DNA from 2 places in the Virgibacillus salexigens genome. Region 1 is predicted to be linked to the other one. Evidence: riboswitches for the same ligand, from Rfam matches in the RefSeq annotation. Region 1 holds a riboswitch; the other holds the start of a gene.
The links. Region 1 has a riboswitch for S-adenosylmethionine ahead of BN990_RS05025 (carboxymuconolactone decarboxylase family protein). Riboswitches for the same ligand answer to the same signal wherever they lie in the genome.
Positions count from the first base shown of each region.

Region 1 (15,701 bases):
TAACTGCTTTGATTTTTGTACTAATTACTGGATTACCCCACTAAGAAATAGGGTTAAAAATAATCAGGATGGATTGACTAAATAACGTAGTGAAAAGTCGCGTTCGCTGGAGGCATCATTCATGAATATTGATATAATTATCAATTTGACATCGTTACTCCTTGCTATGGCATTCTTTCTTATGACGATGTACAATTTAATACTAAGCATTACATACCTAATTAAAAAGGTAATTCATTCATCTTGGAATGATTGTCTTACTAATGCTTATTGTAATTATAAGTCTTCATAATGTTGCGTATTTTGGATAAATGGATAGATTGCAAGTCAAAGGAGAGAAGAATTATCTACCCTTTTATATTGATGATTAAAAGCCGAGTTAAATACTAGGCTTTACAAATTATTTTCCAAGGTATAAAATAGATCGAGTATATTATTTACCTAGGTAAATATAAGTTGAGGATGGTACTTGTGAATAACATAACAAATCGGGATCTGCTCCATTTATTAAATCAACGTTTTCGCTATTTAACCAAAGAAATGAACAAACGACTCAGTGACCATGGGTTGTATGCTTCCCAATGGTCTATTATTTTTTCTATTCAGCGATTTGGGCCAATGACACAAACAGATATATGGAAATATTTAAACATTGAAGCGCCAACCGTTACACGAACGCTTTCTCGTTTAGAAAAAGGTAGTTGGATTGTTCGAAGACAAGGAGAGGATAAACGCGAACGAGTCATTGAATTAACCGACTATGCAAAACAAAATTTTTCGGTTGTTCAAGAAACAATGGATACATTTGATGAAGATATGGTGACTCATTTATCACCAGAAGAAAGGAATCATTTGTATCGATTATTGGAAAAATTAGCAACAGGAGAGAAGTAATATGAGTCAAGAACAAAAAATATGGACGAAAAGTTTTATAAGCATTTCGATGACACAATTCTTAATTTTCATGTCGTTTTATGCTTTAATGACAACCTTACCTATTTATGTCATCGATAATTTAGGAGGGACAGAAGCTGAAGGTGGGTTAGTGGTAACTGCTATGTTATTAGCAGCAATTATTGTCCGTCTTTTTTCCGCTAAATTATTAGATAAGACCGGAAAGAAAATGGGATTAGTAGTTAGTGTGGCAAGCTTTGCAGTAACTTCATTTCTATATCCAGTAATTGACGCATTTATGTCTTTATTAGCTTTACGTTTCTTTCATGGTTTATCATTTGGTGTCATTACAACTGCGACAGGGGCGATAGCAGCAGATATTATCCCACCATCACGACGAGGTGCTGGCCTTGGCTATTTTGCTATGGCAATGAATCTAGCAGTTGTTGTCGGACCTTTCATTGGGCTAACCGTATTACAATTTACGAGTTTTCAAAACTTATTCATTATTTTAGCGGTATTAATGATCGTAGCTGTCATTAATTCAATCATGGTACAGGTGCCAAGAGGAGCGAATGCTCCTGAAAAAGGGAAGCGAAAATTAACGATCCATGACTTTATCGAAACAAAGGCTATAACGATTGCACTCATTTGCAGTTTAGTATCGTTAGCTTATGCAAGTGTCATGTCCTTCATTTCTGTATACGCCAATACTTTAGGACTAGCATCAACAGCGAGTTATTTCTTTGTTGTATTTGCCGCAGTTATGCTCTTATCAAGACCATACTTTGGAAGGTCATTTGATTCTAAGGGACCGAAATTTGTTATATTCCCATGCTTAATTATGTTTACTATGGGACTAATTGCACTAAGTTTGACCAATTCACCTTGGATGCTTTTATTATCAGCTGTTCTTATTGGTCTTGGATATGGTACCATCTTACCAAGTTTCCAAACAATGGCTATACAAGCTTCACCAAAAAACAGAAGTTCTCATGCAACATCAACGTTCTTTATTCTCTATGATTCCGGGATTGCAATTGGATCATTCATATGGGGAATTGTCGCATCAGGAGTAGGGTATGCGAATCTTTATCTCGTGTGTGCAGTAATTGTTATTGTAGCACTTGCTCTCTTTAATTTATACCATTCAAGAGCAATAAAACCTAAGGCAAAACAAGAAACTGCATAGTTCCTACATCATCTCATAAAGTTCGAGGAATGGATCATCCTATCCTTCCCCGAATTTTAATATGGGTAAGACCTTCACATAGGATAACACGTGGAAATGCTGGCCATTAACCTTTGATAAATGCAATACATTTCTCGGCTATTAATTCCTTATCATGATCTAAAGTTGCAACATGGTAACTAAGCTCTAAAGACACAATAGAACGTTCTTTTGATGAAATAGATTGGTAGATTTCTTGAGAATTTTCCGGAGGAACTACATGATCTACCGAAGATGCAAAGATCATGGCTGGTATGTTAATTGTTGATAATTGTTCCCTTACTTTCTTGGTTAATGCAATAATTTCTCCCATCGATTTAACAGGTGTTTGTTTATAAGCTAATTCTTCAACCCCATTTTTTTTGATATCAGAACCGATCCCATCTATAAAGCGGGTATTTGAGTTAATAAGCTCTTGATAATTTTTGATCATTTCTGGCATATGAATAGCCGCATTGATTGGCATAATTCCCTTTATCTCTGGATGGTGTTCAGCAAGATAAAGCGTTAATGTCCCTCCCATGGAAAGCCCCGTCACATAAACTTCCTTACATGTTTCTTGAAGTTTTGCTAATCCTTTTTCCACTGTTTGAATCCAATCCTGATAGGTTGCATTTTCCATATCTTCTGGCGATGTCCCATGTCCGATTAAACGTGGTCCAAAAACCGTAAAACCAGCATTAGCAAGTTGTTCACCAAGAAATCGCATGCTTTGGGTAGAACCTGTGAATCCATGAATTACTAGCACCCCCGTTTGACTACCAGGAAAATAAAATTCTTTCGCACCCTCTATTACATTTTTCTCTGCCACGAATTAACACCTCCATCAAATACAATAATATTGTAAGCGCTTCATTTTTTTATAAAAAAATGAAAGTGATTTATAGGATCACTTTGTGCTTATATGTATTAATCAGCATCTAATATAGATGTCTTTGTTCCTTTTATATTACCACTAAGCAAAACTGGTGGCAAGACTTCTCGATTCTCCATTTGTTTAGGCTACAGCTAAAACAGCATTGATGATGGTTTTTTTAAATCACAGTAGAGCCTGGAGCAAATGGTACATCCACTTATCATGAGTTTCGTAAGGCACCGCAATCGGTACATTAATGGAATAAACTGACACAATTCAGCTAGCATATAGGCAGCCCAAAATCCACATTTCCATCTGACTCCATCGATGGAACAATTTGTTTGGCCGTTTGGTTCCTAGCCTATAATTCTTGTTGTCTACAATTCATATGAGGTCAGAAATGCAATTGCCTTATTCATCAGAGTGTTACTTCTACCATACATCCTCTAATCAAAAAGACACCACGGATTCAACAAAATGGTTATGGTGGTGTCTTTTCTCTGAGATTAATTCTTTAACTCATAAATTTCACACAAACAACTTCTGGCACTTCGACTTCACTGTCTTGTTTTGTTAATTTGCCAGTTGTTTTATCCCGAGCAAATAATACGAGATTTCCACTATGTTGATTCGATGCAATGATAAACGATTCACTTGGATCTAAAACGAAATCACGGGGCCACTCTCCGCCAGTAGCTGTCCATTCAACCAATGCTAACTGATCGTTTTTTTCCTCTACTTGGAAGACCGCAATACTATTATGTCCACGATTCCCCGTATAAACAAACTTTCCATCAGATGAAATGTGAATAGCACTTGCATCATTTGTATCTGTAAAATCCTCTGGCTTCGCAAGGATTGTTTGTTTTTCTGTAAACCTACCTTCGCTTGCATGATAATCAAGTACAATGACTTCTGAACTTAATTCTGTCAGAACGTAGGCTGTGTTCCCGTTTGGGTGGAATACAATATGACGAGGACCACTGCCTGGTTTCGTATGTAATGTTTGATGTCGAACCAATTTATTGTTTTCCACACGATACGTGACGACCTCATCTGTACCTAAGTCACATACGACAACATAACTCCCATCAGGAGTAAATCCAGCAAAGTGGACATGGGATTTTTCCTGTCGTTCATGTGGACCGTTCCCTTCATGCGTTACAAATGAGCCAGTTTCTATCTTGCCACTTGTATGAAGAGCATGGATAGCAACTTCACCTTTGTGATAATTCCCTGATACCACTTTTCCATCATGAACACTGACATGACATGGCGCTCTTCCCTCTAGAAGCTGTTCATTTAGTTTGTTTAGTTCCGCTTCTCCATCTATTTGATAAGCATGTACACCTCCCAAATCGCCGTCCTGACCAACAGCAAATAAGAAACGGTTATCATCGCTAATGGTTACATATGTAGGACTACCAACAGTAGCAACAGCTTTTACTGCATGTAATACTTGTTCTTGGGTATCCAGCTCAAAACGATAGATTCCTTTGCTATTTTCCCTTGTATAGGTTCCTGCAAATCCAATATAGTTTGTCATTCTACCCTACCCTTTCCATATACTGAAATACTATATAGCTAGAATTGTACGTTTAAATAGGTGAAATGTAAACCTCGACACTTCCTTTTCGATCAATATGTAAAGTGCCCGAGATAATTTATCTCGGGACACGATTCTACATATAGTTCCTCTTTATTTCCTTATTCCATGTCTTGCTGAATATCTTTTCGCCGTTTTCAAACGCTGACATGGTATTTGTTAAATAAAAGTTTGCTTCGTCGCTCGTCATTTCACTAAAAGTAACTAACTTAGTCTGCCAATCACCTCTGCCAACTTTTAGTTCCCATTCACAAGAAGCCGTTGCCGATAAGGGGTCGTTTTCTTTAATCGTATAGGTATTTTTATTTTTACTTCCATACTCTAAACCATTGGTTACTAATTTCCGTTCCCCTTCATCGGAATAATCTTCTAATTTCCATGCTCCTGTCACTGTATCATGACTAACTTTTCTGCTTCGTTCTTCCATGCGTAATACTTTCTTTTCCATTACCTGAGCGATTTCAGGGTTTTCAAATCGTACCTGTTCATCGTTAGATTGCGCTTTTCTAATTGGTAATGAAAGCTTTGTATCCTCCCCAGTATGCAGGGTCAGTGTAACAGCTTTCGGAGACGGCCATGCTGACGGCCAGTAAGCTGGTGAAACAGCTAACTCTAACCGATGTCCTATAGGAATATGCTGACCGATTGCATCTAGTTGTACCGAGACCTGATATTTTTCTCCTGGAATTAGCTTGTCAGGATACTCATGTGAATTGCGATGGGTTAAATTAAGTACACCCGAGCTAATTAGTGTGGATTCCCCAGTCGGTGCTTTATCACATAATCTTACTGCTAATAAAGCCTGTTCTTGATCTGATTCAATCGTAGCATGGAACATAGGGAACCCTAAGATTTCCATATTTTCTTCCATTGGCTCGGAGGTAAATACGGTTGTCATGCCATTTTCTAATCGTTGGTCTGAAGGAAGGTCACCTGGTTGACCAAACGGACAAAATACCCCTGCATAAAATCCATGCTGTTGAACACTTGGAACCGTTATGCTATCTTCATTAGCTGCTTCTGAAAGCTGCATATGGTTCGGATAAAAATTCTTCTTAGCGATACTCTTGGAAGGCCATTCTTGATCTGCCACCCATTTACCAGGACGCACATCATAACTTACTTTAGGAGGAGCACTATCTTGGATATAAGTGGTTAATTTAGGTTCATCCATGATGCCAGTATCATTTCCCTTTAACCAGTGATCCCACCAACGTAGGCACTCTTGCAGAAATCCAATTGCTGGTTCCGGTGTAGCAACCTCGGGATACTCATGAGCCCAAGGTCCAATCAACCCTTTCGCATTTGGAAGACGCTCAATTAGGCGAAATACTGAATTGGTATAGCCATCCTGCCAGCCACTTACAGCAAACACAGGAATTTTAATATCGGAATAGTCTTCACAAACAGAACCATGTTTCCAATAATCATCTCTTACTTGGTGACTGACCCATTCTTCCACAAATGGAGGCGTATTCTCTAATCGATCCAACCAGTTTTCCTTCCAGCTCTCTCCTACTACCTTGGGGTCTTGTGGTCTAGCATTATAAACAAACATCGTTGACGCCCACCAAAGCATATCCGAAGCAAGCATCGTTCCTCCCTTGTAATGGACATCATCTGCATAGCGATCGTCCGTTGAACATAGCGTAATAATCGTTTTTAATGCCGGATGATTCCTCGCCGCTACTTGTAAGCCACTAAATCCACCCCAGGATTTCCCAATCATTCCGACGGAACCAGTACTCCACGGTTGGTTTGAAATCCAATCCAAGACGTCTAAAGCATCATCCTGTTCTTGCTTTAAATACTCATCTAATAAAATACCATCCGAATCACCAGATCCTCTTATATCTACTCGAATGCTCGCATAACCATGCCCAGCAAAATAAGGATGACGTATGGAATCTCTGATTGCAGTAAAATCATTTTTTCGGTATGGAATATATTCTAAAATCGCAGGTACGGGGTTCTCTTCGGCATCCACAGGCAGCCAGATGGTGGCCGCAAGTTTCTTGCCATCTGACATTGGTATCCAAATATGGTCAACTTTCTTTATTTCACGTGGATAATCTGTTTTAATTCTCCGCTCCTCTGAGTCTCTAACATTAAATACCAAGCTTATCTTCCTTTCTTGTGTTGCAACTTAATTTCCTAAAAAACGATAATTTATTTTCACTCTTTTATCTGGCTTAATCGTTCTCATTACGCTTTCATACACATAACATATTGTCCGTTCCACTGCTTGTTCCTTAGAGTAGTTACGTCGATGATTCATGAATGTACTCATCATTCCTTTCCAGACCATTAACGTAACATCAGCAATATAATCAATGTCTTCACGATCAATAAATTCTTCTTCCACTGCATTTTCGATATACAATGCGCTTCGTTTGGAGAAATTCTGTTCCATAATAATGGATTTAATCTGCTCAGGTAATCCAATAAGATCATCTTCGTATATACTATAATAGTCTTCCAACAGATCCTCAGGTATTGCTCCCAAATTATCCATAAAAAGAATAGCGTAGATTTCTGGCTGCTCAAAGGAATGCTTACAAAAGCATTCCCATGAATATAGCCATTTTTCTACAGTATTATTGCCTTTTTCCATATATGCTGGTAGTTCCTCTATATAAGTTGTTGTAAATCGCATGGCTGCAAAGAATACGAGATGAGATAAATCCTTAAAATAGTTATATGCTGTAGAACTTGTATATCCAGCGCGATCTGCGATTTTTCGTATAGTTATATTGTCAATTCCTTCTTCTTCAATAATTTCCGCAGCAGCATCGAGAAAATAACGCCACATACGTGCACGTTGTATTTTCTTTTTCATTTAACTGCCTCCTCACTTGAACATTTACGAACGACGTTTCTTCACATATACATGTTGATCTTCATTCTGTCTCAACCATCTTACCAAAGATATAGACAATAGAATATACATGATTAAAATCGGAACAGAGACTAAAACAGATGATGTTTGTACGACACTAAGCCCACCTGCAATGGTTAAACTAATTGCTAATGCTGATAGTAGTATTCCCCATAATAATCGATGCCAACGTGCTGGCTCAGCATTACTGTACAATTCTTTTGTTGCAACACTAGCAATGACATAGCTTGCAGAATCGAGCGAAGTTGCTAAGAAAATAAAACCTAAAACAACAAAGAAAATGGAAACAACGATAGGCATAGGGAGTGAGTTTAAGACCGCTACAATAACAGCTGGCTCACTCTGTTCTAAAATAGGAACTAAATCTACTTTTCCAGTTAATTGAAGATCCATCGTGTAACCACCAAAAACGCCGAAATAAAGCCAACTTCCTAATGCACCCCACATGAGCACATTAAATACTAACTCACGAATGGTTCTTCCTTTGGAAATACGAGCCACAAAAATTCCAATGAACGAGGCTGTCGCTGCAAACCATGCCCAATAAAAGACCGTCCACGCTTGAGGAAATCCTCCTTTTTCTATTGGATCCGTATACAGACTCATTCTCATAAAATTATCCAACATTAAACCAAGACTGTTTGTGAAATAGGATAGAATAAATAATGTTGGCCCAACAATAATCACAAATATCGCCAACCCCAATGCTAAATAGACATTCCAATCACTTAATTTACGTATCCCCTTATATAATCCAAAATAAGCACTTGAGCTAAAAATAACGGTCCAAATCAAAATAATAACAATATTTAAGCCTAATGATGGCTCTATCCCAATTAGATTTCCGATTACTGCAGATACCATTGGGACACCAAGGCCTAGCGATGTTCCTAACCCGCCAATCATGCTCCAAATTACTAATATATCAATAATTTTTCCGATAATTCCATCTGCATGCTTTCCAAGCACACCTCGGCAAGCCGCACTGATACGAAGCGAACGCTCTTTTCTTACATAGAAGCTATAAGCCATTACGACGGCTGGCAATGCGTATAGTGCCCATGCAGAAATACCCCAGTGAAATAGCCCATAGCTGACTGCATATTCAGCAGCAGTAGTGGATTCGCCTTCGATGCCAAATGGAGGACCCGTATAATAATAAAGTGGTTCGACAATCGACCAAAACATGATACTGGTACCCATACTTGCACAAAAAAGCATACCTCCCCAGCTAAACCGAGAAAACTCGGGTTTATCATCTATATCCCCTAGTTTCACTCTTCCATATTTACCCAACATCAACCATGCCAAAATAATAAATAAACCGATCGTTAAGAACTCAAACGCCCAATCTAAACGGTGTGTAATATCAGTCATGAGGCTTTCCACTACTGGACCAGCGGATTCTTTAAAAATAACTAAGAATAAGGTTGCAACTATAACTACCAATAAAGATGGCCAAAAAATAATTTGATCTACTTTTACTCTCATAACGTTTTTTACATACCTCCCCTTATTTATACATTTTATGAACGCGTTTTTTATATGAACACGTTCATATTAACATAATAATAAAATATATCAACCGCTCCTAAATGGATTGAAAAATTCGTTTTAAAATTAAAAAACCCCCTAGATAATAATAACTAGCCCTGGGGGGGATTAGTGTTATTTGTCCATTGATCCATTTACCATAAAGTCAACATATTGTTGAATCATTTGATCATTAAATAGAGTGACCTAATCTCCCTTATGAATACGATAATGCGTATACACTTGTAAACAAAAAATAGCAAAAAATACCTATTGAAAGAGAAATCCAAGCTATTAAGACTTGTTTCATTCCATCCGTTTCTAGTATTTAAGCACCCGAATAGCGCAGACTTTTAGCATTTTCCTTTATTGCTTTTTCCTCCTGAAAAAGCTATCGAATAATTCGATAGCTTTTTTTACCTTTAATTCGTTACCTATCTATTTTTAAAATAACCTTTCCATAGCAAAATGCCAATTACAACTTGGAAAACGATAAATCCATATAACCAGACGGAAAGCATAGGATTTACAAACATATTAACACCTCTTCACATGCTTTATGCCTTAGTAATACTAATACGAAAGTTACACACTTGTTTTCTCTGCTTGATTATAAGAATAGGTGTGACGATTTAAAAATGGTGCAGTAATGATAATTGTGAATATCCCAATGAAAGTTGCTACTGCTCCTGCTGACATGGTACTTGGAATAATTCCTCCAAAATACAGAATGAGATAGGATAACACACCAACAGCCATAGAAATTTCAGCTGCTCGTGCTGGCGCTTTTCTTTTTCCATAAATAGCATGTAAGATTGGTCCTAAAGTTCCTGCAGCTACACCAGAAATACCAATCCACATGACATCACCCATATAAGCAGGAGGTCTTACTACAATTAGAAAGGCAACTAACCCTATAATTGGAACAGTTACACGACTAATAATGAGAGCAATTCGCTCTGCCTTTTGGTTATCTACTTTAATTATTCCTCGTTTTACTAATACTTTTAGAAAAATATCATTGGCAAACACCGTTGAAATGGAAACAAATAGACCATCCGTTGTAGACATTGCAGCTGCCAGTATAACAACACCAAATATAGCCACAATAATAGCCGGAAATGCCCAGACAATATATTCCATTAATGCTACATCCGCGCTAACTACCGTATCCCCTAATGCAGCACGACTATAGATGCCACCAAATAAAACAACAAGTGAAAATATACTAGCCACAATGTACGTGACAATCATCTTTCCTAGATCTTTCTCATTCTTCAACCCTAACACTTTATTAAACAAATGAGGGGCAGAAGCGAATGCCCACTGAATCACGATGGCACCTACCACAACACCAATTGAATAAAAATGCGTCGATTCTGGGTTAAAAATACGCACCAAATTTTCATTTTGATTTGCTAAATTCGACGTAATTCCACTAAATGTTGCTGTTATACTGCCTTCCCAAAAAATAACGATCCCCGATACAAATATAAATAGACCGCCAATTCCCATCATCACTGCTTGAACAGCGTCCGTGTAAATATCAGCAAATGCCCCTCCAGCGAAGACATACAGAATAACAATAGCTGCAATTACAATTAAACCTGTGGTATAAGGGATATGTAATAAATATTCAAATATACGGGCACCTGCGACGAATTGCCCAGCAATATAAAATACATTAAATAATAATATAATCCCCGTACCTACTCGTAATATATCACTCTTATAAAAATCACCGAGCCAATCAGGAAGTGACAGTGATTTTTGTCCATTATTTAACTTCCTTACTCTTTTCGCTACCATAATTACACCAATTGGGCCACCACCAATCATTGCCAAAAACAGCCAAAGGTTAGATAATCCCCAGTCATGCGACCAGCCTGGATAACCGAGAAACGTAGCGGCACTTAAATAAGTTGCTGTGAAGGACAGACCAAGCACATAAGGACCAAGATTCCCCCCACCAATCGCAAAATCCCTCACATTCTTGGTTTTTTTTGAACTGACCAAGCCAAGCAAAAACATCACAACTAAAAAAATAGTAAAACCGATCCATGTATAGATCGTAACTGTACTCATCTCTGTCCCTCCTTTCTCACGGTGCTTTATTTAATTCATTCGCACAGTTCTAAACTGTTGTTTGAGCTTTTCTAGCTGGGTGATTGTCCGGTACATGTCTACGTCCTTTACCAAACATATTCTCTCTTAGTGTCTTCCCCTCATATTCTGTACGATAGATGCCACGCTGTTGCAGTTCCGGTATAACGTAATCAACAAATTCCTGGAATGTCCCTGGTGAATAGGACTGGGCAATATTAAACCCATCTGCATCGCCAACGGTAGCCCATTCTTCAATTTTATCGGCTATTTGTTCGGCAGTACCAATGAATTTCACCGTCCCATTCCCAAGTCCATGATTCTTCACTGCTTCACGTAGTGTCCACTTTTTATTTGGGTCCTTAGTGTACATATCTAAATTACCCTGTACTGCTTCTGTTTCCATATCTTCTATATATTGATCTGGGTCATAACTTGAGAAATCAATTCCTGTATGACCAGATAATAAAGCAGCTGTCCCCTCGTAACTGACCTGTTCTTTTAATCCTTCATATTTTTGATACGCTTCTTCTTCTGTCGAACCAATAATTGGTAGAATCATTGGAAAGATTCGTACATCTTCTCGATTACGCCCTTGCTTTACTGTCCGATTTCGGATATCGGCTGTATAATTCTTTAATGCATCCAAGGAATGATTTTTGGTAAAGACTCCCTCCGCATGTTTAGCTGCAAAATCTCTTCCTTTTGGAGAAGCACCAGCCTGAAAAATGACAGGTGTTCGCTGTGGAGAGGGCTCTACTAAATGCGGGCCAGGTACTTGAAAGAATCTTCCTTCATGATTAATTAAATGTACTTTTTCTGGGTCAGCAAAACGATCATTCTCGCGATTATAAACAACGGCATTTGCTTCCCAGCTTTGTTCCCAAAGTTTGTACACAACTTCCAAAAATTCATCTGCTCGATCATAACGCAATTCTTTTGGCAGTCTACTAGTAAGTCCCAAGTTTACAGCTTCACTTTCTAAATAAGAGGTGACGACATTCCAAGCCACCCTTCCATTTGTTAAGTGATCAAGCGTAGAAAGCTGACGAGCTAGTGAATACGGTTGTGCATATGTTGCTGATATCGTCGGTGCAAATCCTAGATGTTCTGTTACAGCAGCCATAGCTGCTATTGGAATTAGTGGATCATGAGCTGGAAGCTGTACTGCATGCTCCGTTGCAGCCTGATGACTATTGTTATAAACGCTGTAAGTTCCTAATACATCGGCAATAAATAGAGAATCAAATTTCCCTCTCTCTAGCAATTTAGCAATGTCCATCCAGTAGGTAAGTGTATTATGTTTAACTCCTTCATCCTTTTCATGCTTCCACAAGCCTGTCGAATGTGGAGAAGGTGAATTCTGAATAAATCCGTTAAAGTGAATTTGTTTAGCCATATCCAACTCTCCCTTATGCGTTATCCTAAATTAAATCTTTACCACTCTGGTGATTTTCATCCTCCCCTGATTGATGGTAACTCATGAGGATTCGGTGCCCCCGTGCTAACCTAGGAGACGGTTTAGTCGTCATAGGCATTAAGTGCATTTACACTATGTGCCAAAGCAGACCCTGCTTTCAAAGCTACAGCTACGAAGATTGCTTCAGCAATTTCATGGCGGTTTGCCCCCGCATGTTTTGCATTTTTCGTATGAAGGTCAATACAATATGCACAGCCTGTGGTATGTGCTGATGCCACTGCAATTAGTTCCTTTTCTTTCTCAGTCAGGTAATTCGTTTGGATTGCTTGTTTATCAAAATCAAGAAATGCGTCAAATGTAGCCCCATTTAATGCTGCAAATTCCTTTAATCGGTTAAAATAAGACGCCTGATACAAATTATCAGTTCCTTCCCCGTCATACGCATTCAATGCATTAACTCCATGGGCTGCTGCTGATCCTGCCTTTAATGCTGCTGCAACAAAGATAGCTTCAGTTACCTCTTCTTTTGTTGCTTTTTGTTTCTTCACATTGCCTACATGTAATTCAATGCAGTATGGGCATCCTGTAATATGTGCTACAGCAACGGCAATTAATTCTTTTAGCTTTGCCTGCAACTCTCCTTCAGCTAAGGCCTGATCATTAAAAGCAAAAAAAGTATTACATGTTTCTGGGGCATATTCTCTAAGCTCTTGAATCCGTGAGAAATAAGATTTTTTATACAAACTCTCCGTTATATTACTCAATGTTATCGCTCCTTTAATAAATAAATCATTTCACTAATTAAATATAACTTTTCCCATTCATTTAGTTGGATTAATGGAAGAGGATATACGGTTTCTATAATGACCAATGAAAAAACCCCTTCCGATGAGAAGAGGTTGCTGTATCGCCTACATTCTCTCATCTTTCAAGCAAATGCTTGCTGGAATTAGCACCTTGTTATATGTAACGGTTGCTGCGGGATCACTGGACCAGATTCCTCCCCCGACTCTAGATAAGGAATATTCAATTTAATTAGTAAGAATTGTACACAATAATACCGAATACCGAAAAATGTGTCAAGTATGATTTTTTACATTTTTCCGATAAGATCTTTTTAATTGTTGGTTAAGAGACTACAATTCTATCTTTTGACCTATTCCTAGCGATTTCGCTTTTACATAAATTCCTTTAGCTACGACAAGATCAAAATAGGCAGCTCCAACGGATTTAAAAAAAGTAATTTCTTGATCTGTTTCTCGCAATAATCGATCTCCACCACCAACATCACTTAACTCTGCGTGGATGTGAGAAAATTGCCAATCACTTTCTTGATTCGCATAAATTAACTCACCAGCTTCTTCTTTTATACTGGCTAAATCATCCACAATAATCTTATCAACTGTCTGAATGGTTTTTAGATCTACTTCTCTCATGCTAGGCAAATACGAACCAACCCCATTTATATGCATACCAGGTCGTAGATCATTTCCATCGAATACCGGATTATCCGACCTTGTACTACAAGCAATAATATCGGACACTTGCATGACTTGCTTCGGTGAATCCACTACTTTGATTGGAATCGTAATCCCCCAGGTCATTAATGCTTCTTTGAATGTGTACGCCTTTTCGATCGTCCGATTAAATAGGATTAATTCTTGGATATCACGAACTTCCAAAACACCTAGGACTTGTTCAAAGGCCATGGCCCCCGTTCCAATCACTCCCAATGTTTGTGCATCCGTTCTAGCTAATTTTTCTGTCCCGATCCCGCTCAGTGCTCCTGTACGTAAACGAGTTAAAAATGATGCACTCATCATACAAATATGTTCCCCATTACTAGCGTCGGTTAATACTAATGCACCTTGAGTAGTTGGCTTTCCTTGTTTCGGATTCTCAGGAAAAATACTGACTAATTTCACGGAGGCAATTTCCTGTGATAAGTCTGCACTTGGCATATATAGACTCGAAGCTTGATGCGCCGGTATGTCAATGACTGTCCGATGCGGATTAGTAATTTGCCCTTTCTTTTTAGAAATTAACCCTTGCTTTACATCATAGATTGCATCGTTCATAAAATAATGATCCTTAATTTCTTGCTCTGAAAGAATTAACATAGCTTTCTTCCTTTCATGTATATGTAATAGAAAAGTGCAAGCGCAGTTATGAGAATATCGGCATAAAACCTTTCTCAAATCGCATCTTGCACATTATAAACCGACTATTTTTTAAAGATTCCTTTTAATACAAAGGCAACGTTAGCTGGACGTTCGGCCAAACGACGCATATTATAACCAAACCAGTCATCTCCATACGGCATATATACACGTACTTTATATCCTTCGTCGACTAATCGTTCTTGTAATTCAATACGAATTCCATAAAGCATTTGAAACTCGAATTGGTCACGAGGAATATCATGCGCTTTTTCCAGTTCTTTGGTATAAGCAATAATACTGTCATCATGCGTTGCAACAGCTGTGTAATTCTCATTCAATAAGTTCTTTTTTATAATTTTTTTATAGTTATCATCGACATCCTGTTTATTTGGAAATGCCACTTTTTCGGACTCTTTATAAGCACCTTTAACTAAGCGAAGATAAGGGTTGTAGCTATCTAATGCGTCTAAGTCCTCTTCCACGCGATAAAGATACGCCTGTAAAACCGTTCCCAAATTATCAAATTCCTGTCGTAATGACTTAAATATGGTTAACGTCTGTTCTGTACGCTGATAATCTTCCATATCAATCGTTATAATCACACCATATTCTGTCCCAGCCTGCAAAATTTTTCGCATGTTCTCCATAACTAATTCATACGATATATCCATTCCCAAAGAAGTTAATTTCAACGATAATTGTGCATTCAATTCTTTTTCTGCAATGACCTTGATCGCCTGAATACATTCCTGAGCAGATTGCCTAGCCTCGTCTTCATTATCAATGAACTCTCCCAAATGATCGACTGTAACGTCAAATCCTTTGGCATTTAACTCTTTTATTTTTTCAGCCGCACCATTAATATCTACTCCTGCAACAAATCGCGATGCTCCAAATCGAAAACCATACTTCTTAGCTGCTTTCGTTAGTGGTTTATTATTGGATAAAAATAAAAAGAAATTGCGCATGATTTGTTCCACGTTGATCCTCCCCCCAA
Region 1 covers NZ_CCDP010000001.1:1,115,806-1,131,506, reverse strand. Annotated here, with positions in the region: gene BN990_RS05070 (MarR family winged helix-turn-helix transcriptional regulator) at 472-894, shown strand; gene BN990_RS05065 (MFS transporter) at 896-2,086, shown strand; gene BN990_RS05060 (alpha/beta hydrolase) at 2,193-2,936, opposite strand; gene BN990_RS05055 (lactonase family protein) at 3,496-4,527, opposite strand; gene BN990_RS05050 (CocE/NonD family hydrolase) at 4,664-6,706, opposite strand; gene BN990_RS05045 (TetR/AcrR family transcriptional regulator) at 6,734-7,426, opposite strand; gene BN990_RS05040 (BCCT family transporter) at 7,451-8,977, opposite strand; gene BN990_RS05035 (sodium:solute symporter family protein) at 9,605-11,104, opposite strand; gene BN990_RS05030 (LLM class flavin-dependent oxidoreductase) at 11,154-12,521, opposite strand; gene BN990_RS05025 (carboxymuconolactone decarboxylase family protein) at 12,644-13,297, opposite strand; SAM riboswitch class I at 13,461-13,564, opposite strand; gene BN990_RS05020 (ornithine cyclodeaminase family protein) at 13,679-14,662, opposite strand; gene BN990_RS05015 (proline dehydrogenase family protein) at 14,767-15,684, opposite strand.

Region 2 (15,701 bases), 960 kb from region 1:
GAGACGGATAGCGCGATTGTTGCGCAATTGTAAAGGTGATTCGTGTGAACCGGAAAAAGAGGATCTTTGATATACATCGAAAATTTACCTAGGCTAGAGAAATACCTCGCTCCATATTCAGCAAGGATAGCTGAGCTTCCTATCCCAATAAAAATGACATTATCTGCTTTGGCAACAAGGCTCGCTGCATGCTTGATATATGCTTCTATATCCCCTTTTAGCGTGCGCTCAAAAAATTCTATCACTGCATGCTGGGTACGTTGTAAGCTCGTACTTTTAGTGTCTTTCATATGCATTTTTAGCTTTACTTTAAACTCGGAAAAACCATCACAATTTATTTTTCTGCAAAATCGTAAGATCGTAGCGGTTGATACATGGGTTTCATCAGCAAGTTCACGAATCCGCATATAAGCAACCTTATCGATGTTTTGACAAATATAATTGTATAATGAAGTTTCTAACTCATTGAATGAAGCAATCATGTCATGTGTGAACATATAAGAAGGTACTCCTTTTATAAGAAATCATTCATCTTACTACGCTAACTTTATCCTAACACAACGATGTTTCAGATACACTGTGTTACATTTATGAAACATATTCCTTCTTTCGTTATAAAAAACAAGTTGTTCGTGACTTATTTACCTTCTTACAAAATAGATATACAATTCATGCATAAGCCTTTTACGTTTGCTAAAAAGCAATAGTTCTTTAAACGGCAAACAACTCAATTGCCTGTTAAATTATTCGGAGGTGTATCGATTATGACCAAACGTATTAAAATTGTAACGGTTGGTGGGGGTTCTAGTTATACTCCTGAATTAGTAGAAGGATTCATCAAACGATATCACGAATTACCGGTTGGAGAGTTATGGTTAGTAGATATTGAAGCAGGAAAAGAAAAGCTAGAAATTGTTGGCAATCTTGCTAAAAGAATGATTGAAAAAGCTGGTCTTCCAATCGATGTACATTTAACACTTGATCGAAGAGAAGCTTTAAAGGATGCTGATTTTGTTACTACTCAATTTCGAGTAGGATTATTAGATGCTCGTGCAAAAGATGAACGTATTCCATTGAAATATGGCGTTCTTGGTCAGGAAACAAATGGGCCAGGAGGTTTATTTAAAGGCTTACGTACAATCCCCGTTATATTAGATATTTGTAAGGACATGGAGGAATTATGTCCGAATGCCTGGTTAATTAACTTTACAAACCCAGCTGGTATGGTGACAGAAGCCGTACTGCGTTATTCTAACATTAAAAAAGTTGTAGGATTGTGTAATGTCCCAATTGGAATGGAAATGGGTATTGCTAAGTTATTAGATGTTGATCATTCGCGAATTCGTATTGATTTTGCAGGACTAAATCATATGGTTTATGGGATAGATGTTTATGTCGATGGCGAAAGTGTCAAAGATAAGGTGATGGATTTATTAACAGATCCGGATAATAGTAGTTTTGTTAAAAATATTGACGGATTGGGATGGGAGCCAGCGTTTATTAAAGCGCTTAATGTCTTAACTTGTCCATATCATATGTATTATTATAAAACGCAAGACATGATAGAAAAAGATAGGAAAAATGCTGAATTAGAGGGCACGCGTGCGGAAGTAGTTCAACAATTAGAAAATGAATTATTTGAGCTGTATAAAGATCCAAATTTAGCGATAAAGCCACCTCAGTTAGAAAAACGTGGAGGGGCCTATTATTCTGATGCAGCAGTTCGCTTAATTACTTCTATTTATACAGACAAACAAGATATTCAGCCAGTGAATACAAGAAATAACGGGGCTATAGCTAGTATTCCTGATGACTCAGCAGTAGAGGTTAGCTGTATTATTACAAAAGACGGACCTAAACCAATTGCTGTTGGTGATCTGCCTGTAGTTGTTCGTGGCTTAGTTCAACAGATTAAATCGTTTGAAAGGGTTTCCGCCGAAGCTGCTGTAACTGGCGACTATAATAAAGCTGTGCTAGCTTTAGCGATTAATCCACTAACTCCTTCGGATACGATTGCAAAGGAAATCGTAGATGAAATGTTAGCGGCACATCAGGAGCATTTACCGCAGTTCTTCAAAAAAGTAGAAGCATAGAATGCTTTAGAGGATACGTTAAAAGTAATTAGGTAAAGAGATATCCGAACTATTCATCCGAGTATACCAAGTCATATCCGGATGATGAATAGTTCGGATTTTTTGAATAGCAGAGGATAATTACCTAAAAGAACGGTGTTGTCAGTAACCACAGCAAATGAAATAGGGGTGAATTCAGCGAGAACATGATGATCGATTAAGCGGTTGGTTAGCTATGTCTTTGCCCGTGGAAAACAGCCTCTTACGTATGAAGCGAAGAACCTGTAAAGGATCTGTTTAACCAAATTTTTTTTAGGGAAATGGATGGTAGTAATAGAGTACATACATAATGGGTGTTTTATGTTACATTGTATTCTGGTAGAATGAATTTCTTACGTGATTATGCACCATACTTTCGTGTAGGGGGTGAATGCTAAGTATTGCAGGATTCATCTGTCGTACGTTACTAGGATGAATGGTTTGCTGGAAAAAGGGATGATCCCTATCTTAGGGAGATTACGAAGTTGTTTTTTAGGTTACGTATGATTGGAAGCTGGATTTTCATGTATCCGTCTTTCCATTTTCATAGTTTGCATTATTACACGTATATTTTTTTAGAAAAAATACCTATTTTCGGAGTAATAAATCATGATTAAAGGAGTAGACATGTTATGAATTGGCTAGAAAACATTAACTGGGCAGAACTTGCGGTAGATGCAGGTATTATACTTATTCAATTAATTGCAATTCTTATTGCGTTTATGATCGTCCGAGCGATTGGTAAAAAACTAATTCGGTCTTCATTTTCAAAGGTACAAAATAAAAAGCAGATGTCAGCAGGTAGAACGCAAACATTACAAGCTCTCGCTATTAGTGTTTTTTCCTATATACTTATTTTTATTACCTTAGTAATTGTGTTAGGGATCTTCGGCATTAACGCTGCCGGATTAATTGCTGGTGCAGGAATTATTGGGTTAGCAATTGGTTTTGGCGCACAAGGGCTTGTCAGTGATATCGTAACAGGGTTTTTCTTATTATTAGAAAAACAACTAGATGTAGGCGATTATGTGACAACTGCCGGATATGATGGAATTGTAGAGGAAGTTGGGCTTCGTACAACACAGCTTCGCAGTTTTGATGGGACGCTTAATTTTATCCCAAATCGAGAAATTGGCTCATTAAGTAACCATTCTCGCGGAAATATGCGAGCACTTGTTGATATTGGAATTTCCTATAGTGATAATATCGATCATGCGATGACGGTGCTGCAAGAAGTGTGTGATCGAGTGAAAGAAGAAAATGATATGGTTGTCGAAGGTCCAGACGTGGTAGGTGTACAGATGATCGGTGAGTCAGATATCACCCTTCGTGTTATTGCGCAGACACAAAATATGGAGCAATGGGGTGTGGAAAGACAATTACGTAAAGCGATTAAAGAAGCATTTGATGAAAATAATATTGATATACCTTTCCCACATCAAGTATATATTGAAAAGCAAGCTGAATAATCGGCAAATGCTATTGCGTTTAAAAGGTCAATGATATATAGAATTGGCCTTTTTTATGTACAAGTGAAGTCTAAATGTTAACAATCAATGACAATTGCTTTATTTTCAACATGGATGTTTGCTAGACGGAATATAAAGGTAAAGATTAGGAGAACTACCTATATTGAAATAGAAAGGAGCTTCACATATGGAACAGCAGGAAAATGTGCAAGCAAATCCATTACCTAGAATTGGGGAAAAAGCACCTGGCTTTATGGCCAAAACGACACAAGGGGATATTTCTCTTCGCGATTATCAAGGAAAGTGGGTCGTGCTATTTTCTCATCCAGCTGACTTCACCCCTGTATGTACGTCTGAATTTGTGGCTTTTCAGGAGGTATATGATCAATTACAGAAGATGGACACGGAATTAATTGGTTTAAGCATCGATAGTGTAAGTTCCCATATTGCTTGGTTACGTAATATCGAAAAGAATTTTGATACAACCATTGATTTTCCAATTATCGCAGATTTGGATCAAAAGGTTGCTACAGCTTATGGGATGGTAATGCCAGAATCAACTGGAACCGAAACATCAAGAGCTGTCTTTGTAATCGATGATAAGCAGGTGATTCGATCGCTTATCTACTACCCTCTTACTACTGGACGCAATATGAGTGAAATTGTCCGACTGGTGAAAGCTTTAAAAACAACCGATGAGCATGGCGTATCCACTCCGGCAAACTGGCAGCCAGGTGATCAAGTAGTCGTCAAACCTCCGCAGACAAAGGAAGAGGCGAACGAACGAATGAATAATAAGGATTACGAATGTGTCGACTGGTACTATTGTCAAAAAGAGATTGATTAGCATTTTAAGAGTGGGACAAAAGTAATTTTTATAAAATAACGAAGGATAGCCGTGTCCGATACTGATAGGCATGATTCGCGCGGGAACAACACGGGCTCGAAAATCCACGCGGGCAATTAATTTTTCTTACCCAAGTTAGCTGAGGCCGTCCCCGCGAAAAGCATGCCGTATTCCTGATTGCGGTTTAAAGAATTCAGCTTTAAAGTTTCTTATCTTAACCAAGTACCAGGCTCATTCTTCTGAAAAGAATAGACACATGACAGAAGGAGGGACTCCGTGTATTTACAGTATTTTTATGATCGGTCCTTAGCACAAGCATCCTATATGATCGGTTGCCAGATTACAGGAGAAGCTGCAATTATAGATCCGATAAGGAATATTGATATGTATCTAACGGTTGCAAAAGAACAGGGTTTTCGAATTATGGGTGCAATCGAAACACATATTCATGCTGATTTTGTTTCAGGATCTGCTGAATTAGCCAGGCGAACAGGAGCAACGATCTATTATTCAACGGAAGGAGAGCGTAATGGAGGATATAAATGGCCCCCCTTCCTCCCTGTTCAAGGTGTTATCGATGAACAAACGATTCATGTTGGTAATATCCAGCTGAAAGCAGTGCATACGCCTGGTCATACTCCAGAACATATGACATATGAATTAATAGACAAAGGAACAACCGATCAACCAATCGGGTTATTTACTGGAGATTTTATTTTTGTTGGAAATGTAGGACGACCAGATCTCTTAGAAACATCACTCGGTGTGAAAGGTTCTGCCATTCAAGGGGCACGTCAAATGTTTGCTTCTATACAGCGATTTAAGAAGTACGAAGATTACCTACAAATCTGGCCAGGCCATGGGGCAGGAAGTGCTTGCGGAAAAGGTCTAGGTTCCATACCAAATAGCACGGTAGGTTATGAAAAAAGGACAAATCCAGCGCTACGGTATACGAATGAGCAAGCTTTTATGGACTTTTTATTGGATGGACAGCCTGAAGTCCCAGCTTATTTTGCAAAAATGAAAGAAGTCAATATATCCGGTTTAACACCACTAGCTGCTGTTCCATCAACTGTTGAATTCCATCGGCCTGGAGACGAAGTTGCATTGTTAGCTACGGACAAGAATAATCTTATCATCGACACACGAAGCGCGACTTCTTTTGCAATGAGGAGCATTCCTAGAACCATTAACATTCCTTATCCAGATATGTTTGCAGAGTGGATGGGGAGACTGGCGAATTATAAGGATGACATATACCTCATTGCTGATTCCAATGATTTAAAGGATATACAGACAATTGAAAGCAATATCGGAATGGATAATATCGTTGGATTTTTCTCCCCAACAATCGTTGAAACTGCCGGCAATACGAATTCTTATCTAAATCAGGATCCAAAAGATGTAGAAAGGCAAAGACATGCGGGGCAGGTGCAGATTTTGGATGTTCGTTACCAAAAAGAATGGGAAAAAGCTCATATACCAGGAGCGATTCATATCCCCCTCCCTCAATTAAACGAACAAGCACATGAACTATCTTTCGACCAACCAGTAGTAGTTCACTGTGCTTCGGGTAAGCGTTCGGCTATTGCAGCAAGTATATTAGTGAATAAAGGATTTGACGTGATGAATCTGCAAGGTGGTTTTCAGCAATGGCAGACGGATCATTTTCAAACGACCTCATGATAGACAGTGCCGGATAGGACACTGTCTATTGACAATGCAAGTTATCTATTATAAAATGACTGATAGTCAGTCATAAAGGGTAGGAGTTGGGATATGGATAATAAAAAGGAAAAAATCGTTCAATCTGCTATTCATGTTTTTAGTGAAAAAGGTATTGAAAAAACCAAAGTATCAGATATTGTTAAGGGGGCAGGTATTGCTCAGGGAACATTTTATTTATACTTCCCATCGAAATTAGCCGTAATGCCTTCTATTGCGGAAGTAATGGTAGAACGAATCGTAGAAGAGATGCACAAGCAAGTAAATAATGAATGCAGCTTCTTGGATCAGCTTGCCCAGGTGGTTGATGTTGTTTTTGCTATTACAAAGGAATATCGGGAGGTATTTGCCTTAATATTTGCTGGATTGGCGTCTAGTGAGTATTTAAGTCAATGGGAAAAAATATACGAACCGTATTATGCATGGATGCGTGAATTTCTAGAACAACCAAAAGCTATAGCTGTTCTTCGTCCCTCTCTCGATTTGGAGGCAACAGCAAAGCTGTTGATCGGATTAATTGAATCAGCGGCTGAACAATCTTATTTGTATGATCACCAGGATGAGCAAGCAGCTAAAAGCAAGCAGGATGAAGTATTAACATTTGCAACACATGCATTATGTAACCAATGACTTGGAGTTGTCCAAGTTTTATTGTTTAAAAATGACTGATAGTCATTCATTTTTTTGGGAAGATTATGAAATTGTGATGAAAATAACAATGAGATGTTTTATGAGGTGGAAAAATGAATAAATCATGGATTTATGTCGTGTTAACTAGTGTATTTGAATTAATTTGGATTTATGGATTTAATACTGCCACCGACTGGTGGCATTGGGCGCTAATCATTGCTGCAATTTTTATGGATCTTCACTTCTTATCGAAAGCATGTGAAGGGATACCTACTGGAACCGTATATGCTATCTTTGCTGCGGCAGGAACAGTTGGTACGGCGCTCATGGATGTGTATATTTTTGGCGGAAGCTTAAACATGGGGAAAATCATATTTATGATCGTTCTCGTAGCAGGTGTGGTTGGTCTTAAACTCTCCGATCAACCAAGTAAACAGGAGGTGCATTCGTAATGGGATGGTTATTCATAGCATGCGCTGCTCTATTTGAAATGATAGGTGTATTGGGTTTGCGATTATATAGCCAGGATAAGACGGTTAGAAATGGCTTGCTCTATTTGGGAGGATTGGGTGCTTCGTTTGTATTTCTTTATGCGTCTTTTTCTTATTTACTAGTTAGTGTGGCTTATTCTGTATTTATCGGAATAGGAACGGCTGGAGCAGTGATCATGAATATGGTGTTCTTTGGAGAATCAACGAATAAATATCGGATTGCAAGCCTTATTGCCATTATCACCGGTGTTACTGGATTAAAAGCACTATCTTAAAAAATAATTGTCACAAGAAGCTTCATTTTATTGTATATATATTAAAAGTCTAAATTTTAATTTGTTTTTGAAATAAGCATTGACTTTTTCTGGTAAAGGATTTAATATATCTAACAATAATAACAATCAGTACAAATAAACATTTCTTATCAAGAGAAGTGGAGGGAAAAGGCCCAATGAAACTTCGGCAACAGGTTATTGATGGCTAACACTGTGCTAATTCCTACAGACAATATGCGTCTGATAGATAAGAAGAGTGGCAAATAAATGGTATTTTAACTCTTCTTATCGCTAGGTAAGAAGAGTTTTTGTTCAATCTAGTGTTTTGGAAGGAGGAATGGAAGGTGACTAGTGAAATCCTTTCTTATCATGATTTTACCGTTGATCCTTTTAAAGATTTTCATCCAGAAGATGAAGCAAAAGGGGCATCAACCATTTTAAAGTGGGCGTATGAGACGTATGGCGATTCTATTGTGTACGCTTGTAGCTTTGGTGCTGAAGGTATGGTGTTAATTGATTTAATTTCCAAAGTGAAGCAAGATGCGGAAATTGTTTTTTTAGACACCGGGCTGCATTTTCAGGAAACGTACGACTTAATTGATGAGGTGAAAGCAACGTATCCTCAGCTGCGAATTCGGCTAAAGAAACCAGATTTGACTGTAGAGGAGCAGGCAGCAAAACATGGATCTGCTTTATGGAAAAGAGAACCTGATCAATGCTGCTTCATTCGAAAGATAAAGCCACTTGAGGAAGCATTAAGTAATGTACCTGCTTGGATATCTGGGTTAAGAAGAGATCAGTCACCAAGTCGCAGCAATACAGACTTTGTAAATAAAGATGAACGGTTTCAATCGATTAAAGTATGTCCACTCATTCACTGGTCATGGGATGATGTATGGAATTATATACGCGAATACAAATTGCCATACAATGAATTACATGATCAGAACTATCCAAGTATTGGTTGTATTCCTTGCACCAATCAAGTGATAGATTCTGATGACCTTCGTGCTGGTCGCTGGACGGGGTTAAATAAGACGGAATGTGGACTTCATACAACTGGAAATAATCAACGCTTATGATGGAAGTAATGACACATCTTTTTTATTTCATTTAATTCCGAGTAAATTAATTGGTATACTTTGTAATAAATGATTTATGCATGTCGAAATTATAGAAAAGCCTGTGAGGTGGATGAATTGCCGCTTGATGTAACGAATAGCCCTTTTAACCAAGAGCAAACAGAACAATTAAACAGATTACTACCAATGCTAACAGATCAACAAAAAATGTGGTTGAGTGGATACCTTTCAGCTGTGCAATCCACGGCATCTATTCAAGATGCTAATAGGACAACACAAGGACAGACAGCAACAACTGGAGGTGCTACAGCACGATCTGTAACGATCTTATATGGATCAGAAACAGGTACAGCACAATCGTTAGCAGAAACAATGACACAGAAGTTAGAAGCAACCAATTTAGATGTCACATGTAGTGCAATGGATGACTTTAAACCAAATAAGTTAAAGAAAGTAGAAGATTTATTAATTATTACCGCAACTCATGGAGAGGGAGATCCACCGGATAATGCGGTGGTCTTCCACGAGTTCCTTCATAGTCGAAAAGCACCAAAATTAGCAGATTTGCGTTTTGCAGTTCTTTCGTTAGGTGACGAATCTTACGAGTTTTTCTGTCAAACAGGGAAAGACTTTGATGCAAGATTAGAGGAATTAGGCGGAGAAAGGCTATATGAGCGAATCGATTGTGACTTAGATTTTGATGAACCGGCGGCTGAATGGATGGCAGGTGTGCTTGGAGAACTGCGAAAATCAATGGATCAAGCTAGCGAAGCAGAGCTTTCTGGCCAACAAACGGCAGGAACAATCGTCTCGGAGCAGCCGGTTTTCTCCAGGACAAATCCATTCCTTGCAGAGGTCGTTGACAATATTAACCTTAGTGGTCGCGGTTCAAACAAGCAGACACGTCATCTGGAATTATCATTAGAAGGTTCAAACTTTACATTTAAACCCGGGGATAGTTTAGGTATCTTTCCTAAGAACAATCCTGTACTAGTAGATGAGCTCATTCAGGCACTGCAATGGAATCCTGATGAGACGGTTTCTGTCAATAAACAAGGAGATATACGGTCTTTACGGGAAGCGCTTATCTCTAATTTTGAAATCAGTATCCTGACAAAACCATTAGTAGAGAAAGCAGCATCGATCTTTCACAATGAGGAACTAAGTGAACTGATAACCCCGGATAGAAAGGACCAATTAAAAACGTATATTGACTGCAGAGATATGTTGGATTTGGTGCAGGACTATCCGCCGGATGGGCTGGAGCCAGAATCATTTGTCAAAATACTACGTAAAATCCCAGCAAGGCTTTACTCGATAGCGAGTAGTTATGATGCAAATCCTGATGAAGTCCACCTTACGATTGGGAAAGTACGTTTTTCAGCTCATGGCCGCGAACGCTTTGGGGTTTGTTCCACACAAGTGGCAGATCGAATTGAAATTGGTGAGAAATTACCTGTATATATTCATCAAAACCCTAACTTTCAATTCCCTGAAGATCCAGAAACACCAGTGATTATGATTGGCCCGGGCACAGGGGTTGCCCCATTCCGTTCTTACTTAGAAGAACTAGAAGAAACAGAAGCTGAACGCAAGACATGGTTATTCTTCGGTGAACAGCATTTTTCTTCGGATTTTCTCTACCAAGTGGATTGGCAAAAGTGGTTGAATTCAGGTGTACTTTCAAAAATGGATGTAGCCTTCTCCCGTGATACCGAAGAAAAGGTATATGTCCAACATCGCATGTTGGAAAAAAGCAAAGAATTGTATGACTGGGTGAAGCAAGGTGCAGCAATCTATGTCTGTGGTGATGAGAAACATATGGCGAAAGATGTAAATGAAACGATTGCCACTATTTTGCAACAAGAAGGCGATATGACACCAGATGAGGTAGAATCGTATCTCAATCAAATGCGTCAGGAGAAACGCTACCAGAGAGATGTCTATTAACGAAAGGAGTTTCTATATGGGTAAAGGGAACGACTCAATTAAGCAAGTACCATTGGATGATATGGAGCGCATCAAAAAAAATAGTAATTACCTTCGAGGAACGATTACAGAAGGCTTGGCAGATCCAATTACAGGTGCCATTTCTGATGATGATAATAAACTATTAAAATTTCATGGTAGCTATCAGCAAGATGATCGTGATTTCCGAGATGAACGGAGACGTAAAAAATTGGAACCAGCGTATCAATTTATGCTACGCGTGCGGGTCCCTGGTGGTGTTACAACAGCGGAGCAATGGCTGGTCATGGACGAATTAGCACATAAATATGCGAATGGAACGATTCGTTTGACGACAAGGCAAGCTTATCAACTACATGGCATTCTGAAACGGAATTTAAAGAATACAATCAGTAGTATTAATGATACATTGATGGACTCCATAGCTGCTTGTGGGGATGTTAATCGAAATGTAATGTGTAATACGAATCCTTATCAATCGGATGTTCATGCGGAAGTAGTTGCATGGGCACAGAACATTAGTGATCATCTTACCCCTCGAACGGGAGCATACCACGAAATTTGGTTAGATAAAGAGAAGGTAGTTGATTCTAGAGAAGAAGCGGAGATGGAACCAATTTATGGAACAACCTATCTTCCTAGAAAATTTAAAATTGGAATTGCTGTACCTCCTTCTAACGACGTTGATGTATTTTCACAAGACCTAGGATTTATTGCGGTAAAGGAAGCAGATAAGCTGCTTGGTTTCAATGTAACGGTTGGCGGTGGTATGGGAATGACACATGGAAACACCGATACCTATCCACAGTTAGGAAGAATCATCGGTTTTTGTGCACCAGAAGCTGCCGTGGATGTAGCCGAAAAGATTGTTACGATACAGCGCGATTATGGAAATCGTTCGAATCGAAAAAATGCTAGATTTAAATACACCATCGATAAACGAGGAATCGATTGGTTAAAGCAAGAACTGAATGAACGTTTAGGCTGGGAATTAGAAGCAGCAAAAGACTACGTGTTTAAGCATAATGGAGACAGTTATGGATGGATTAAAGGAAAGTCGAATTGGCATTTCACGTTATTTATTCAAAATGGTCGCGTAAAAGATACCGATGATTACCAATTAATGACGGGATTAAGGGAAATAGCTAAAGTTCATACTGGAGATTTTCGCCTTACTCCAAATCAGAATCTAACGATTGCAAATGTAACAGACGAAAAGAAACAAGATATCGATCATTTAATAAGACAATATAAGCTTACAGATGGTGGTCAGTATAGTGGCTTACGACGTAATTCGATGGCCTGTGTCGCATTACCAACTTGTGCATTAGCAATGGCAGAGTCGGAAAGGTATCTCCCTTCCCTACTGGAAAAGATAGAAAATCTTCTCGATGAAGCTGGATTAAGAGAGGAAGAAATCGTGATAAGAATGTCTGGTTGCCCGAATGGGTGCTCCAGACCCGCATTAGCAGAAATTGCTTTTATTGGCAAAGCCCCAGGTAAATACAATATGTATCTAGGTGGGAGTTTTACAGGGGATCGCTTAAGTAAATTATACCGTGAAAACATCGGAGAGCATGAAATTCTAGAAACACTGCAGCCGATTATTAATGCCTATGCCAAGGAACGTACAGAAAAGGAACACTTCGGCGACTATGTTATTCGTGCTGGCTATGTTGAAGCTGTGTATTCTGGACTTAATTTCCATAAGGAAAAAGATGAATAGAGGGAGTGTAGTCAATGGGGAAAGTATACCTTGTAGGAGCAGGTCCAGGGGATCCAGAGCTAATTACTGTAAAAGGAGCAAGGATGATCGAGCAAGCGGATGTCATTCTTTACGATCGGTTAGTAAACGAACAATTATTAGCATATGCTTCGCCACATGCAAAACGAATCTATTGCGGGAAGCGCCCGGACCATCATTCATTGAAGCAGGAGCAAATTAATCAATTACTATGTTCGTTTGCTAGTGAAGGGAAGACCGTAACGAGGCTTAAAGGTGGCGATCCATTCATATTTGGCAGAGGTGGTGAGGAGGCGCTGGCTTTACAACAACATCATATCCCATTTGAGATTGTACCAGGTATTACTTCTGGTTCAGCTGCCCCATCATATGCAGGTATTCCTTTAACGCATCGAAAAATAAGTTCTTCCGTTGCATTTGTATCAGGAGTAACAAAACAGGATGAAGATATCGATACGTATTGGAGAAATCTAGCAAAAGGTGTGGATACATTATGTATCTATATGGGCGTTAAGAATCTACCGGTGATCTGTCATCAACTGATTCGTCATGGTAAAGACAAAGATACACCAATCGCTCTCGTGCACTATGGGACAACACAAGCACAGCAAACGGTAACGGGTACATTAGAAACCATTGTATCTAAAGCAGAAGGTATAAAAAATCCATCCATGATAATTATTGGTGAGGTCGTCCGTTTACGTGATCAGCTTCAATGGTTTGAATGGCTTGCCGATGAGAATATTCCGTCACCGGTTGCAATTAGTGGTTAAGGAGGAAAAGCGAATGCAGGGCGTGCTTTATGTAAGTCATGGAAGTCGTTACGCCACTACCAAGTCAGAGGTGAATCAGTTTATTGCAGATGTGAAAGTGGAAATCCCTATTCATCTACAGGAAATCTGCTATTTAGAGCTTGCTGATCCAGATATCCACCAGGGAATTAATAATCTCGTCTTACAAGGAGCCACAGCAATTGCAGTTATACCAGTGCTCTTACTACGTGCCGGTCATTATTATCAAGATATTCCAGAAATTATTAATCAACAAAAAGCAATGTATCCCCATGTATCATTTTCTTATGGGCAGCCTTTAGGCGTACAGAATCGACTAACTTCCATTCTAGCAGAACGTATCAAGGAGACGAATAGACCAATAGATCCCAATGCTAAGGTGTTCGTGGTTGGTAGAGGAAGCAGTAATCCGCAAACGAAGAAAGATATGGAGGCAATTGCTGATAGGTTACAAGCTTTTATTGGTGTTGATCAAGTAGAAGCTTGTTATTTAGCAGCATGTGATCCTTCCTTTGAAACCATGCTGGAGAAAGCTGTCGCAGGGGAATCTGCACAGATCATCATTGTTCCTTATATATGGTTTACAGGTTTTCTCACACGATTTATGAACGAGAAAGTAGCAGAGTTAGATAATCATGGAAAAGAAATTTTATTATGCAAACACCTTGGTGCACACGTGGCGATGAAGCAAGCATTAAGGGACCGGGTAATCGAGGCAGTATCATAAAAAAGGATGTGACAAAGGTGTCGCATATGCCGTTAATGGTTGATGTAGGTGGAAAAAGTATCGTGATAATTGGTGGAGGAAATGTCGCAGAGCGACGTGTTTCATTATTTTTAAAACAAGCTGCATATATTACTGTGGTTAGTCCTGAGGTAGCCCCCTCTCTTCGGTCTATGGCAGATGCTGGGCAAATATATTGGCGAAAAAAATGTTTTGACGTAAAGGATATACAGCATGCATTTATTATAGTTGCTGCTACAAATAATGAAGCATTAAATCAAACGATTTGCCAATCTGCCTCACCATATACGCTTGTGAACAATGCTTCAGATGCAAAAGGGGGCACGTTACATATCCCTGCCCATTTCCAGCAAGGAAAACTATCCATCAGTGTCTCCACAAACGGAGCAAGTCCGATGCTGACAAGTAAAATTAAGAACGATCTGAAGTCCCAGTATGATGAACAGTATGGTGATTATGTTGATTTCCTTTATGAAATGAGACAGTTTATGAAACAAACTTCATTTATCAAGCAGGAACAAAGGAAGATTTTACAATCTCTATTATCGGATGAATATCTTGATAAAGATAGACAGAAGGAGATAAGTAATTGGTTAAAAAGGAAGACAGGAAGGAACGATTCACATGAGCGGTTTAGCTAACAAAAAAGTTGGTATTGCGGCTACGCGTAAAGCAGAGGAAATTTCTACACTTGTAAAGAAAAATGGTGGGCAACCTTCCCTCTTTTCCATTCAAGGCGAGCAAGTTTTTGATGATCTTACTTGCGAACAAAATATTGCTGCACTCCTAACAGAAAGCTTTGACTACATTATTCTAACAACGGGAATAGGTGCTTCTAGTTTAGAAAGGATTGCCAAAGAAAAGGGATACGAAACCGAATTTATTCAAAAGGTTGCAGCCACAACATTAGCTATCCGTGGTAGTAAAACATTCAATTGGCTGAAGCAACATAGCTTATCCCCGGATTTTATTTCTAGCGATGGAACGATGAAGGATTTATTAGCAACATTAAAAAAACAGCCAAACAAGATTGGACAGCGTGTTTTTTTACAAGCATACAATCAGGACGATGCCCTATTAAAAGATGCTTTGCAGCATATGGGATATGAAGTCTACCTAGCCAAACCATACTTCTATAGAGCCCCAAATAGGGAAACGTTAGCCAGTTTACAGAACCATATTATTCACCAATCGTTGGATGCCGTTATTTTTACAAGTAAAACCCAGGTGCAGAACCTGTTTAACGCAGCTGACGAGCGGTTAGGGCAGGCCTTTAACGAGGATGTGCTGGCAGTAGCGGTTGGAAAAGTAACTGCACAAGAATTAATGGATCGACAGATAGCAGAAGTATTTCTGCCAACCAAGCCTAAGATGGGGAGAATGGTAGTTGAGCTAAAGCAATACTATCAACAACTCATTGGGTAATTATTAAAATTGGAGGGAAAGTGATGGCAACAACAATTGATACCAAACGTTCAGGAAGTATCCCGCATGGTGGAGAGCTTATTCAACGTCACGTAAGTGAATCTGCACGAGATGCTTACCTGAAAAAAATAGACACGATGCCTAAGATTTATTTAAATGCATGGAACCTGTCAGATTTAGAGTTAATTGCTAATGGTGGATTCAGTCCATTAACTGGTTTTATGAATGAAACAGATTATACAAGTGTTGTAGAACAAATGCGGTTGAGCGATGGTACCGTTTGGAGCATTCCAATTACATTGGATGTTGATGAAGCTACTGCGGACACATTGGATATTGGTTCTACAGTTGCGTTAGTTGGTCAGGATGAACAAGTATATGGTGTTTTGGAATTATCG
Region 2 covers NZ_CCDP010000001.1:152,891-168,591, forward strand. Annotated here, with positions in the region: gene BN990_RS00730 (MurR/RpiR family transcriptional regulator) at 1-497, opposite strand, end outside; gene BN990_RS00735 (6-phospho-beta-glucosidase) at 765-2,093, shown strand; gene BN990_RS00740 (mechanosensitive ion channel family protein) at 2,744-3,580, shown strand; gene BN990_RS00745 (peroxiredoxin) at 3,768-4,427, shown strand; gene BN990_RS00750 (MBL fold metallo-hydrolase) at 4,704-6,113, shown strand; gene BN990_RS00755 (TetR family transcriptional regulator) at 6,207-6,782, shown strand; gene BN990_RS00760 (DMT family transporter) at 6,896-7,234, shown strand; gene BN990_RS00765 (DMT family transporter) at 7,234-7,548, shown strand; SAM riboswitch class I at 7,692-7,802, shown strand; gene BN990_RS00770 (phosphoadenylyl-sulfate reductase) at 7,893-8,630, shown strand; gene BN990_RS00775 (assimilatory sulfite reductase (NADPH) flavoprotein subunit) at 8,748-10,580, shown strand; gene cysI (assimilatory sulfite reductase (NADPH) hemoprotein subunit) at 10,597-12,324, shown strand; gene cobA (uroporphyrinogen-III C-methyltransferase) at 12,339-13,115, shown strand; gene BN990_RS00790 (sirohydrochlorin chelatase) at 13,129-13,860, shown strand; gene BN990_RS00795 (NAD(P)-binding protein) at 13,887-14,519, shown strand; gene BN990_RS00800 (uroporphyrinogen-III synthase) at 14,503-15,303, shown strand; gene sat (sulfate adenylyltransferase) at 15,327-15,701, shown strand, end outside.
Region 2: another riboswitch for S-adenosylmethionine. It lies ahead of BN990_RS00770 (phosphoadenylyl-sulfate reductase); the one in region 1 lies ahead of BN990_RS05025 (carboxymuconolactone decarboxylase family protein).